Regions from separate parts of the Megasphaera elsdenii DSM 20460 genome, predicted to be linked through region 1. Evidence: riboswitches for the same ligand, from Rfam matches in the RefSeq annotation. Region 1 holds a riboswitch; each other region holds the start of a gene.

Region 1 (4,079 bases):
TCTATACGACGGCCGAGACCTGGCAGGCCATGGGCCGGAAAGTAGAAGGCTTCCAGGACCGTTTCGTCCGGCTGACGCGGCGCGTAGGCCTAAAGGACATCCAGGTCATCCCCTTTGCCATCTCCCACGATGCGGCCCGGCCCGTCGGCTATACCCTCTGCCACGGCGATTCGAAGATTACCTTGGCGACGGACTTAGGCTGTGTCAGCCCCGATGTCGCAGCCGCTGCGGCTTATGCGGATATCCTCATCTTAGAAGCCAATCACGATGAGCAGATGGTCCGCAACGGTCCGTATCCGTATCCGCTCCAGCAGCGCATCCTCGGCCGCTGGGGGCATCTGTCCAACAAGACGGCAGCCGCTTTTCTGGCCGGGTTGCCGACGAAAGGCGTCATGCGGGTCCTCCTGGCCCACCGCAGCGAAAAGAATAATACGCCGTCCCTGGCGCTGCACACGATGCGTACAGTCTTATCCCAGGCCGGCCGGGTCATCGGCCAGGATATCTTATTACGGCTGGCCTGCCAGAAGGGCAGTGTCCGCTTCCAGGAAGGGAGTCATGAACTATGATGCAACGCAAACATATCATCACGGCAGCTGCTGCCGTCGTCCTCATCGCTGTCGGCGTCTTCGGCGGCTTCAAGATCCACGATGCCTTTTTTACGCCGAGCGGCACTTATAACGGAACCGTGAACCAGCTCCAGGAACCGTCGAAATCGGATTCCATCTCGGATGCCCGAAATACGGCTGTCGTCCAGGCTGCCAAGAAGGTCAGCCCGGCCGTCGTCGGCATTACGACTAAAGTCTATAACCGCGATATGTTCAACCGGAAAGTCCTGGTCGGTGAAGGCGTCGGTTCCGGCGTCATCTTCGACAAGGCCGGCTATATCGTAACCAATAACCACGTCGTCGGTACGGCCAAGACGGTCATCGTCTCCCTGGCCGATGGCCAGAGTACGGAAGGGACCGTCGTCGGCCGCGATGAAAAGACGGACTTAGCCGTCGTCAAGATCAAGATGGACAACCTGCCCGTCGCTGAATTTGGCGACAGCGATTCCCTGCAGGTCGGCGAACCGGCCATTGCCATCGGCAACCCGCTGGGCCTGGAATTTCAGGGGACCGTCACGGTCGGCGTCATCAGCTCTTTGAACCGGACTATCGGTGCCGAAGGGCAGAGCATGAAGCTCATCCAGACTGACGCTGCCATCAATCCGGGCAATTCCGGCGGCGCTCTCGTCGATGCTGACGGCAAGGTCATCGGCATCAACAGCGCCAAGATTTCTAAAGAAGGCGTCGAAGGCCTGGGCTTCGCCATTCCTATCAACGCAGCCCGCCCGATTCTGCAGGACCTCATCCAGAACGGCAAGGTCGTCCGCCCGTACCTCGGCTTATACGGCCTGGACCAGCAGATGGCTGCCCGCTTCGGCATGAGATTGAATGTACCTGGCATTTACGTCTATAAAGTCGCTGCCGGCGGACCTCTGGATCAGGCTGGACTCAGACACGGCGACGTCATCTTGAAACTCGATGGCACCGATGTCAAAGACTTCAGCGCCCTCCAGAGCGTCATGGACAAGCACAATGTCGGCGATTCTGTCAGCCTGGATTATACGCGCAACGGTTCGGACCACGAAGTCACCGTCGTCCTCCAGGAAAGTCCGCAGAATGATTCGTCAGACCAGGGGGATGGGACCAACTGATGAAGTATCACGTCATTACCATCGGCAAGATCAAAGAGAAATACCTCACCGCCGGCATCGACGAGTTTTTGAAGCGCCTGCGCCCGTATGGCCAGGTCGAAGTGACCGTCCTTCCTGAAGAGAAGATGCCTGAGAATCCGTCGCCGGCCCAGAAGGCCCAGGTCCTCGACAAAGAAGGGGAGAAGATGCTGCGCCACGTCCGCCAGGGCTCGCACCTCTTCGCCCTGGATGTACAGGGGAAACTCGTATCCTCTGAAGATCTGGCAGCGTCCTTTGCCAAACTGGCTCTGTACGGCTGCAGTGAAATCTCCTTCATCATCGGCGGCCCCTTCGGCCTGAGCGACCTCGTCCGCCGCAAAGCCGACAACTGCATTTCCTTTGGCCGTATCACCTTGACCCATCAGATGATACGCCTCCTCTTATTGGAACAAATCTACCGCGCCATCAAGATCGACCGGCACGAGCCGTATCACTTATAAAACAAAGCCCCTCCCGTGGAAGTTCTGCCTATCCAGGGAGGGGCTTTTTCTTGACATCTCCCGGCTGCGGACGGTATAATAAACCTGAAACATGTGACTGACGGAAGTGGAGTTACCACGGGGAGCATGATTCATACGAGCCGACCGTCTGGGCGAAACGTTCCAGAAGTGTCGGTATTTTTTTATTTTTGCTTAACTATTCAGGAGGAATCACCATGAAAGAACTGCAATTAAAATACGGCTGCAATCCCAACCAGTCGTCGGCCCGGGTTTATATGAAAGATGGCAGCGACCTGCCCTTTACGGTCCTCAACGGCCGCCCCGGTTATATTAATTTGCTCGACGCCTTCAACAGCTATCAGCTGGTCAAAGAATTGAAAGAAGCAACGGGCCTTCCGGCTGCGGCTTCCTTCAAGCACGTCAGCCCGGCTGGGGCCGCCGTCGCCACGGAAATGAGTGATACCCTGAAAAAAATATACTGGGTCGACGATCTGAAATTGTCTCCCCTGGCTTCGGCTTATGCCTGTGCCCGCGGTGCTGACCGCATGAGCTCTTATGGTGATTTCGTCGCCTTGTCCGACGTCTGCGACGTTGAAACGGCAACGCTCCTCAAACGGGAAGTTTCGGACGGTGTCATCGCTCCGGGCTACAGCGACGAAGCCCTGGCCATTTTGAAGACCAAGAAGAAGGGGAACTACTGCGTCCTCCAGATTAACCCGGACTACAAGCCGCGCTTAATCGAATCGAAGGAAGTCTACGGCGTCACTTTTGAACAGGAACGCAACGAAGCTAAGATTACGACGGACCTCTTTAAGAATATCCCGACGAAAAACAAGGATATCCCCACCGATGCCCAGCGCGATTTGATGATCGCCCTCATCACCCTGAAATACACTCAGTCCAACTCGGTCTGCTACGTCAAAGACGGCATGACCATCGGCGTCGGCGCCGGTCAGCAGTCCCGCGTCCACTGCACGCGCCTGGCTGGTAACAAAGCCGATATCTGGTGGCTCCGCCAGAATCCGAAAGTCCTGAATCTGCCTTTCCGCGACGATGTCCGCCGCCCGAACCGTGACAACGCTATCGACGTCTACATCTCTGATGATTACGAAGACGTCCTGGCCGACGGCATCTGGCAGGATCTGTTCACGGAAAAACCGGAACCGCTCACACGGGAAGAAAAGAAAGCCTGGATTGCCCAGCTCCACGGCGTCGCCTTGGGCAGCGATGCTTTCTTCCCCTTCGGTGACAACATCGAACGGGCTCATCGCAGCGGTGTCGACTACATCGCCCAGGCCGGCGGCTCCATCCGCGATGACAATGTCATCGAAACGTGCGATAAATACAACATCGCCATGGCCATGACCGGCCTGCGCCTGTTCCATCATTAAGCATATCCCCCTTTCTGTCGGGAAAGGTCGTTTTCTTTTATATTCAATGTTTGGGGTTTGATGTTTGAAGTTTGATGTAATGGCTTTTAAATTTAAAATCATTTGCTAACTGCTAACCCCTAACTGCTAACTGCTTAAAAGGAGCTGTCGCGATGCGACGGCTCCTTTTTTCACCAATTCCAGGCGGGCCGCCCTTTGGGACGGCCCCTACGAACCACGAGTCACGAACTACGAACCACGAGTCACGAGCCACGAACCACGAAACAAGAGGTGATATCATGAAAACCTATACATCTGTCTGCCCTTATGACTGCCCCGATGCCTGCGGGCTTGTCGTTTCTGTCGACGACGGCCGCGTCGTGTCCGTCGCCGGCGATGGGGCCCATCCTTTTACGCGCGGGACGTTGTGCCCGAAGATGGCCCATTATGAACGGACCGTTCATTCGCCGCGCCGCCTGACGACGCCGTTGAAGCGGACCGGGCCCAAGGGAAGCGGCCAGTTTGCACCCATTT
Region 2 (4,079 bases), 660 kb from region 1:
CCACACAAATCGGCATTTTGTCGAGGCCAAAAGCTTCCAATTCTTTGATCTGTTTCTGGGCGTTGCCTTCGAAGATGACGCCGTCGCCGCCGTAGACTTTCTTGACGATGGTTTCCATCTTCTTGGGAATGGAATCGTTGACGTCGTACAGCGGTTTGTACGGCGTCTTGGGCTGTTGCAGCAGTTTCAGGACTTTTTCGCCCATTTCGACGCCGCCTTTGCCTCCTTCGGCCCAGCAGTTGTTGAGGGCGACTTCGACGCCGTAATCTTCGCAGAGTTTACGGAGCGTTGCGATTTCTTCGTCTGTATCGCTGATAAATTTATTGATGCCTACGACGACAGGCACGTCGAAGAGACGCATATTTTCGATATGTTTTGCCAGGTTGGCAAAGCCCTTCTTCAAAGCTTCGACATTTTCTTCCTGCAAGTTCTTCTTGTCGACGCCACCATGCATCTTCAAGGCACGGACCGTGGCGACGATGACGACGGCATCCGGTTTGATACCGGCGAAACGGCATTTGATGTCCATGAATTTTTCAGCACCCAAGTCGGCACCAAAACCGGCTTCTGTAACGGCGATGTCCCCCATCTTCATAGCTAGTTTAGTAGCGACGACGGAGTTACATCCGTGGGCGATATTGGCGAAAGGCCCGCCGTGGACCAGGGCCGGCGTGTGTTCGATAGTCTGGACCAGGTTCGGTTTGATGGCATCCTTCATGAGGATGGCCATAGCCCCTTCGACGCCGAGCTGGCGGGCCGTGACCAGATTGCCGTCCAGGTCATAGGCTACGGTGATGTCGCCCATGCGTTTCTTGAGGTCCATGAGGTCACTGGCCAGGCAGAGGGCTGCCATGATTTCCGATGCGACAGTAATCATGAAGTGGTCTTCCCGCGGGAAACCGCAGACTTTGCCGCCCATGCCGACGACGATGTTGCGCAGGGCCCGGTCGTTCATGTCCATGACGCGCTTCCAGATGACGCGGCGCACGTCGATGCGCAGGGCATTGCCCTGGTGGACGTGATTATCGATGGCTGCGGCCAAGAGGTTGTTGGCAGCCGTAATGGCATGCATGTCGCCGGTAAAATGCAGGTTGATGTCTTCCATCGGCAGGACCTGGGAGTAACCACCGCCGGCAGCACCGCCTTTGATGCCGAAGACCGGTCCCAGGGACGGTTCGCGCAGGGCGACGACGGCTTTATGACCCATGTAGTTCAGGGCCTGGGCCAGGCCGATGGTCGTCAAGGTCTTGCCTTCGCCGGCCGGCGTCGGCGTAATGGCCGTGACCAGGACCAGTTTCCCATCTTCGTTCTTCGAGAGGCGTTTGATGGCGTCAAAAGAAATCTTTGCTTTATATTTTCCGTAGAGTTCCAAGTCATCATCGGTGAGGCCGACTTGGTTTGCAATGGCCGTAATCGGTTCCAATTTCGTCTGCTGTGCAATTTCGATATCGCTCAATACCTTTGCCATAGTAGTTGTCACTCCTGTTCTCTGCATAAAAAAAGGCCGCTCCGCTGGAAGTTTGCCCAGACGGTCGGCTTCAAGAAATCATGCTCCCCGTGGTAACTCCACTTCCGTCAGTCACATGATTATGGCCTTATTATACAAAAAAAGAACCCTTGGGTCAAGGGTTCTTTTCGTTACGTCTTACTGGATTACGCTGGTATCGAGGTGTTCAAAGCCCGTAAGCAGGCCTTTCACCTGGCTGGCGATCTGCTGGCAGCCGCCTTTTTCCCTGCTTTCGATATTCAGCGGCATGTTCGGGTCGTGGAGGGACATGCGCAACAGGGCCCAGCCGTTGGGGAATACGAGGCGCACGCCTTCATAGGACGGCTTGGCGATGGAAATGCCGGCTGCAGCGGCCCGGTCTTCGAACTGTTTGAGCACGTCAGCGCCATAGGCCTGGACACCATCAGTGCCGGTGATTTTCAAGCGAAATTCGACGCCTTCTGCCGGATGGCCCAGTTTGGCGATGAGGTCGCCGAGCTGTTTGCCTTCTTTCTTGGCTTTCGCCGCAGCGATGAGCAGTTTGACCGCCAGGTAGGCACCGTCGTCGAGGTAGTAGTTTTCGCTCAGCGCACCGTGGCCCGACGTTTCGATGGCCAGCGGCGAGACCGTGCCGGCCTCGTTGAGGCGGATACATTCGTCGATGACATTTTTATAGCCCCGCATGTAGCGGTGATGGACCAAGTGGAGTTCATCCTGGAGGAACGTCGTCAGTTCATCCGACGTGACCGAGTCGGTGACGATGGTGCTGCCAGGATAATCGGGCGCCAGGATAGCGGCCATCATAGCGATGAGGGCATTGCGGTTGATTTCTTTCCCATCGGGCAGGACGGCGCTCATGCGGTCGACGTCGGTGTCGAAGATGAGGCCCAGGTCGGCTTTGTTGTCGAGGACGGCCTGGCGGATCGACGCCATGGCGTCGGCATTTTCCGGGTTAGGGATATGGTTCGGGAACATGCCATCCGGTTCGAGGAACTGGCTGCCCGTCGTATCGGCGCCGAGTTCAGAAAGGACCTTGGTGGCAAAGAATCCGCCGCTGCCGTTGCCGGCATCGACGACGATGTGCATCCCTTCCAAAGGACGGTCGTACATCCCGGCACAGAGGCCGGCGCAGATCTTGCGGCGCAGATGCAGCGAATAGAGGTCGATCAGGTCCAGCGAGGCAATGGCAGCCGACGAGACAGCCATGGCCGACGACTGGGAAGCCAGGCTCAGGACTTCCGTGACCTCGCTCTTTTCCAGACCGCCGTCGACGGTAAAGAATTTCAATCCGTTGCGGTTATACGGCAAATGGCTGGCCGTAATCATGATGGAGCCATCCATGTGAGTATCTTCAAAAATGATGGACATGAACATAGCCGGTGTCGAAGCCAGGCCGCAATCCGTGACGTGGACGCCTTGACCGAGGAGGCCGCCGAAGACGGCTTCTTTCATCATAGCTGCCGATACACGGGAATCGTGGCCGACGGCAATGTGCAAGTCACTCACCTGTTTATTCAGCTTCTTCGCCAAAAACTTGGCAAAGCCAGCGGCAATGCGGTTGACCGCTTCCGGTACCAACGTGACGTCTTCACCGGGGACGCCGGCAACGGCGACGCCGCGGACATCACTGCCATTCTGTAATTTCATCATTGCTTCTGTAGAAATCATGTATTCATGTTTCCTTTCTTCAATTTAGCGCACCGAGGTCCGCCGCTTTTTATCATACTGAAAATCAGGCCAAAAGGCAAGCCTTGACGATGGCCTCTGCCGTAAGGCCGTATTTCTGCAAGAGTTCTCCGGCCTTGCCCGATTCGCCGAAACAATCATCGATGCCGACATAGGCCTGGCGGGTCGGATGGCGGCGCGACAAGGTTTCTGCCACGGCACTGCCCAGGCCGCCGATGACGCTGTGTTCTTCAGCTGTGACGACGAAACCCGTCTGTTTGGCCGCAGCGACGACCAGGTCTTCGTCCAGGGGCTTGATAGCGGCCATGTCGATGACCATGACCTGGCGCCCCCGGTTAGCCAGGATGTCAGCCGCTTTCAAGGCTTCCTGGACCATGAGTCCCGTTGCGATGACAGCGGCATCACAGCCGTCGCGCAGCATTGTCCCCTTCCCCCACTGGAAGGGGCAGCCATGCTGGTAGATATCGTCGACTGGGGCACGACCCATGCGCACGTAGACTGGCCCATCATGGGCGACAGCCGCCCGGATGACAGCTTCCGTTTCCGCTCCATCAGCAGGACAGACGACGGTCATGTTCGGCAGGCTGCGCATGATAGCCATGTCTTCGACGGACTGGTGGGTCGCCCCGTCTTCTCCGACGCTGAGGCCGGCATGGGTCGCACAGATTTTGACGTTGAGCCGCGGCAGGCAGATGGAGTTGCGGATCTGTTCAAAAGCACGGCCTGTACCGAAAACGGCAAAGGTGCTGGCCAGGGGAATCTTGCCGCAAGCGGCAAAGCCGGCAGCTGTCCCCATCATATCCTGTTCGGAAATGCCCATGTCGAAGTAGCGTTCCGGCGCGACCTCCTTAAAAGCGATGGACCGCGTCGACGAGCCCAGGTCGGCGTCGAGGACGACGATCTTGGG
Region 3 (4,079 bases), 600 kb from region 1:
TCTGCAAAAGTAATGTGCGAAGATAAACCGAATTTACTGGAATCGGCCAGGACGAAGCGGTCCAGGCACTGGCCGACGGCAGCGCGCTTGCAGACAGCTTCTTCATCATCTGGCGTCGTACAGCCGGAATGGGGAGCGATCCCATTGGCTCCGAAGAACCCTTTGGTGAAATGATAGCGGCCGATCATGTCCCGCATTTCGCTGCCGACAATGGCTTCCGTATCGCCTTTGACCCGTCCGGGCAGGATATAGATGCGGCTGCCGCTGCGCCCTAATTTCTGAGCCAGCGGGATGCTGTTGGTCACGAAAGTCGCTTCGGACCCGGCCAGGAAATCGGCCATCTGCTCTGTCGTCGAACCGGCATCGAGATAGACGAAATCATCTTTCTTGATCAGGCTGGCCGCATACTGGGCGATGCGGCGTTTGTCGCTCATATGGATGGAATATTTATCCTGCAGGTTTTCCATATCCGCTTCATACGAAGAATCATCGCGCAGCGTCGTGGCCCCGCCATGGACGCGGCGCAGACGGCCTTCGCGGTCCAGCGTGAGCAAATCCCGGCGGACCGTCGATTCGGAAATGTTCAGAAAACTTACTAAGTCCTGGACCGAAACGGCACCGCTCGTATTGACAAGACGCATGATTTTTTCATGTCTTTCTTCTGTCAACATCGTATCACTTCCCTTTTATCCTCCTTTGGCCTCATTATACCGTTATATTCAATCAATTTCAATCAAATCCAATCATTATAATCAAAAAGCAATCATTTTCATTCATCTATGCGCCCAACTCATTAAGTGATTTTATTCACATTCGTAGTAGGGGCCGTCCCAAAGGGCGGCCCGTTGTGGGAATCCCGCGAAATGCTGTTCGTCGATATCATTATTCGCCGGCCGCAAAGCCATGCCTCATGGACCAGTTGGGTATATCTTCCATTGTTCACAACGGGACGCCTTAACAGGACGTCCCCTACGCACAAGGCCACAGGCCGTGAATGATTTACCGCTTTCAGCGATGGCGTTCATCGTTCGTCGAAAAAAAGCTGCCGCATAAGCGACAGCTTTTTTCATTGTAGGGGCGACCACGTGGGGCGCCCGCTTCAGGATATGTGAATTTTCCAATCATTTTTCTAGGAGAATCCCCCAATTTCCGAACGGGTCGCCCACGTGGCGACCCCTACGATGAACGATTATCCCCGCGCTTCTGCGACCCTGGCGATGCCGTGGCGGGTGCGGTATTTCAGGAAAATCATCAAGGCCAGGGCAGCGACGAAGGCGCCGACGAAGAAGTACAGCGTCACGGCGTAGCTATTGGTATTTTCTTTGATAAGCGACAGGACCAGGGGACCGGCGACGCCGGCAGCCCCCCAGGCCGTGAGGATACGGCCGTGGATGGCGCTGAGGTATTTCGTGCCGAAGAGGTCGCTGAGATAGGCCGGCATGCACGAGAAGCCGCCGCCATAGCAGGAGATGATGAGCAGGACCAGGACCTGGAAGCTAAAGGCGCTGGTAACGCGGGCCAGCTGCCAGAAAGCCAGGATTTCGATAAGGAAGAAGAGGACGTATGTAGCCGAGCGGCCGAGGTAGTCGGATACAGTCGCCCAGGCAATGCGGCCGGCACCGTTCATGAGGCCGATGAGGCCCACCATGGAAGCCGCTGCCAACGGCGACATGCCGACGACGTCCTGGGCCATCGGCGAGGCGACGGACAGCAGGGCGATGCCGCAGGTGATGTTGGTGAAGAAGAGCCACCAGATGGCGTAGAACTGCCAGGTCTTCATGGCCTGGCGGACGGTGAACTGCGGCTGGGCGTCGGCATATTCGACAGTTCCTTCTTTTTCGGCCTTGGCCGGGACGTCACCGGCAGCAGGCGACGCCAGGTAGAGCGACGAAGCCGTCATGATGACCATATAGACGCAGCCAAGGATGATGAAATTGGCGACCAGGCCGAAATGCTGGACCAAGAGCTGCATAGCCGGGCCGGCAATGAGGCTGGCAAAGCCGAAGCCCATGATGGCCAGACCCGTAGCGAAGCCCCGGTTTTCCGGGAACCATTTGACCAGAGTCGATACGGGCGTGATATAGCCCGTTCCCAGGCCGATGCCGCCGATGACGCCGTAAAAGGCGTAGAGCATGGGCAGGCTGTGGGCGTAGAGAGCTGCTGCCGTACCGAACATGGCCGTGACGAAGCAGGTCATCGATAAGAGGCCCGATTTACGGGGCCCGATTTTCTGGACAAAACTGCCCAAAAAGCCGGCCGACAAACCGAGGAACAAGATGGCCAGGGAAAAGGTCCACGTCGTTTCCTTGAGGGTAAATCCCATAGATTCCATAATGGGCTTGGTGAGGACGCTCCAGGCATAGACACTGCCGATACAGAGGTGGAGCCCCATGGCAGACAGGGCGATGAGCCAGCGATTTCGTTTCATTAGACAACACTCCTTATGAGGAGCCAGGCTGGCGAAAAAAAATACCGGCCGCCTGGCTCAAGAATATGTAGCATACTCTTGCCCAGACGGTCGGCATGAAAGGGTCCGTACAGTTCACGTGGTGACTCCACTTGATTCCGTCAGTCCTGTACGGATCTGCTGATGCGTTTATTATACGAATATGGACAGAGATTGTCAATATCCTTTTTTAGGCGGCCGGCGAAAAGGGAACGTAAGGCTGGCTGGAAACAGCCGGCTTACTTGTCTTAGCCGTATCCGCTTTGGCAGCGGTCTTCACCGTCGTCTTAGCTGCCGTTTTAGCCACTGTCGCAGCCGTTGTCTTTACGGCCGTATCTGCTTTAGCAGGTGCTTTGGCCGCAGCCGTAGAAGCTGCCGCCGTGGCTGCTTCTTTCTTCTGCTGGGAAGCTAATTCAGCAGCCTGGGCCTGTTTTTCCTTGATATCCGACAAGGTCTGGCCTGCCGGTGCCTGGCGCAGGATATAGACGTTTTCTGCCGGTTCGACCGGTTTCAGTACGGAGAAGCCATAGCTCATGAGTTTCTGGGCATCGCCGAAGCGGTCGTCCGAATTCATGATAGAGGCGATGACGGTCCGGCCGTCCTGCGTAGCCGATGCGACCAGACAGGGACCGCCGGCATTGGTCGTACCGGTCTTGATGCCGTTGGCACCGGGGAAGCCGCTGGTCAGGAAATAGTTCGTCGTCGTGCAGTGCTTGGAGCCGCCGTTGATATAGGGCATGTCGTATTCACTGTGGCTGACCATATCGCGAAATTCCGGCAGTTTCATGCCGTAAGCGGCCATCGTCGCCATATCGCGGGCTGTCGAATAGTGGTCGCTGTCCGGCAGGCCATGGGGATTAGCGAAATGAGTATTCGTACAGCCCAGGGCGGCTGCTTTTTCGTTCATCTTGGCGACGAAATCGGCCTGACTCGGCGTAACCGTTTCGGCGACGGCAATGGTGGCATCACAGCCGGATACAGTCATCATACCGGTCATGGCATTGCGCAGGGTAATCTGGTCGCCCGGGTCGATACCCAGGACGGACGCATCGCTTTCGATATCGTAGACATCTTTCGTAATGTTGATAGGCTGATCCAATTTACCCTGTGCCTTTCCCAGTTCGACGCCTAGGATGCAGGTCATGATTTTCGTCGTGCTGCCCGGATAGGCCCGGTCATCGGCATTTTTCGCATAGAGCGTGTCGCCTGTATCGGCATCCATGACATAGGCAGCATGAGCACTGATTTCAGGCGGCTGCGGTGTATCGGCAAAGACAGCAGCCGATACGGTCAGGCAGGCCGCAGCGGCCAGACAGAGGATTTTTTTCAAAGACATAGCGTACACTTCTTTCTCTATAAGGGATTTTTCGCAGCCATCTTTGGCTTGCGGGGATATTTCTTGGGGCTTTCCTTTACTTTTTCGATATAGAGGACAGCGCGGACATCGTCCAGGCCTGGCAGGCGGACCGGCCGGACTTCGGCGACTTTGCCGCCCAGGATCTGCAGGGCTTTTTCGCCTTCCGCCAGTTCTTCTTCATACTGGGCCCCTTTGAGGGAAATGAAATAGCCGCCGGTCCGGACGTAAGGCAGGGCCCATTCGGCCAGGATGTTCAGGCGGGCCACGGCCCGGCTG

Evidence for each region. Region 1 has a riboswitch for ZMP and ZTP ahead of C6362_RS06855 (phosphoribosylaminoimidazolecarboxamide formyltransferase). Riboswitches for the same ligand answer to the same signal wherever they lie in the genome.
Region 2: linked by a shared signal. The riboswitch ahead of C6362_RS10040 (formate--tetrahydrofolate ligase) and the one ahead of C6362_RS06855 (phosphoribosylaminoimidazolecarboxamide formyltransferase) in region 1 are both predicted to bind ZMP and ZTP.
Region 3: linked by a shared signal. The riboswitch ahead of C6362_RS04060 (L-lactate MFS transporter) and the one ahead of C6362_RS06855 (phosphoribosylaminoimidazolecarboxamide formyltransferase) in region 1 are both predicted to bind ZMP and ZTP.

Annotation. Positions count from the first base shown of each region.
Region 1 covers NZ_CP027570.1:1,453,068-1,457,146, forward strand. The annotation lists gene C6362_RS06840 (MBL fold metallo-hydrolase) at 1-566, shown strand, start outside; gene C6362_RS06845 (S1C family serine protease) at 563-1,696, shown strand; gene rlmH (23S rRNA (pseudouridine(1915)-N(3))-methyltransferase RlmH) at 1,696-2,175, shown strand; ZMP/ZTP riboswitch at 2,259-2,336, shown strand; gene C6362_RS06855 (phosphoribosylaminoimidazolecarboxamide formyltransferase) at 2,391-3,566, shown strand; gene C6362_RS06860 (molybdopterin-containing oxidoreductase family protein) at 3,845-4,079, shown strand, end outside.
Region 2 covers NZ_CP027570.1:2,112,734-2,116,812, reverse strand. The annotation lists gene C6362_RS10040 (formate--tetrahydrofolate ligase) at 1-1,468, opposite strand, end outside; ZMP/ZTP riboswitch at 1,516-1,593, opposite strand; gene C6362_RS10035 (phosphohexomutase domain-containing protein) at 1,646-3,154, opposite strand; gene C6362_RS10030 (transketolase family protein) at 3,219-4,079, opposite strand, start outside.
Region 3 covers NZ_CP027570.1:857,497-861,575, reverse strand. The annotation lists gene C6362_RS04065 (DeoR/GlpR family DNA-binding transcription regulator) at 1-671, opposite strand, end outside; gene C6362_RS04060 (L-lactate MFS transporter) at 1,190-2,428, opposite strand; ZMP/ZTP riboswitch at 2,502-2,586, opposite strand; gene C6362_RS04055 (D-alanyl-D-alanine carboxypeptidase family protein) at 2,637-3,782, opposite strand; gene rsmG (16S rRNA (guanine(527)-N(7))-methyltransferase RsmG) at 3,800-4,079, opposite strand, start outside.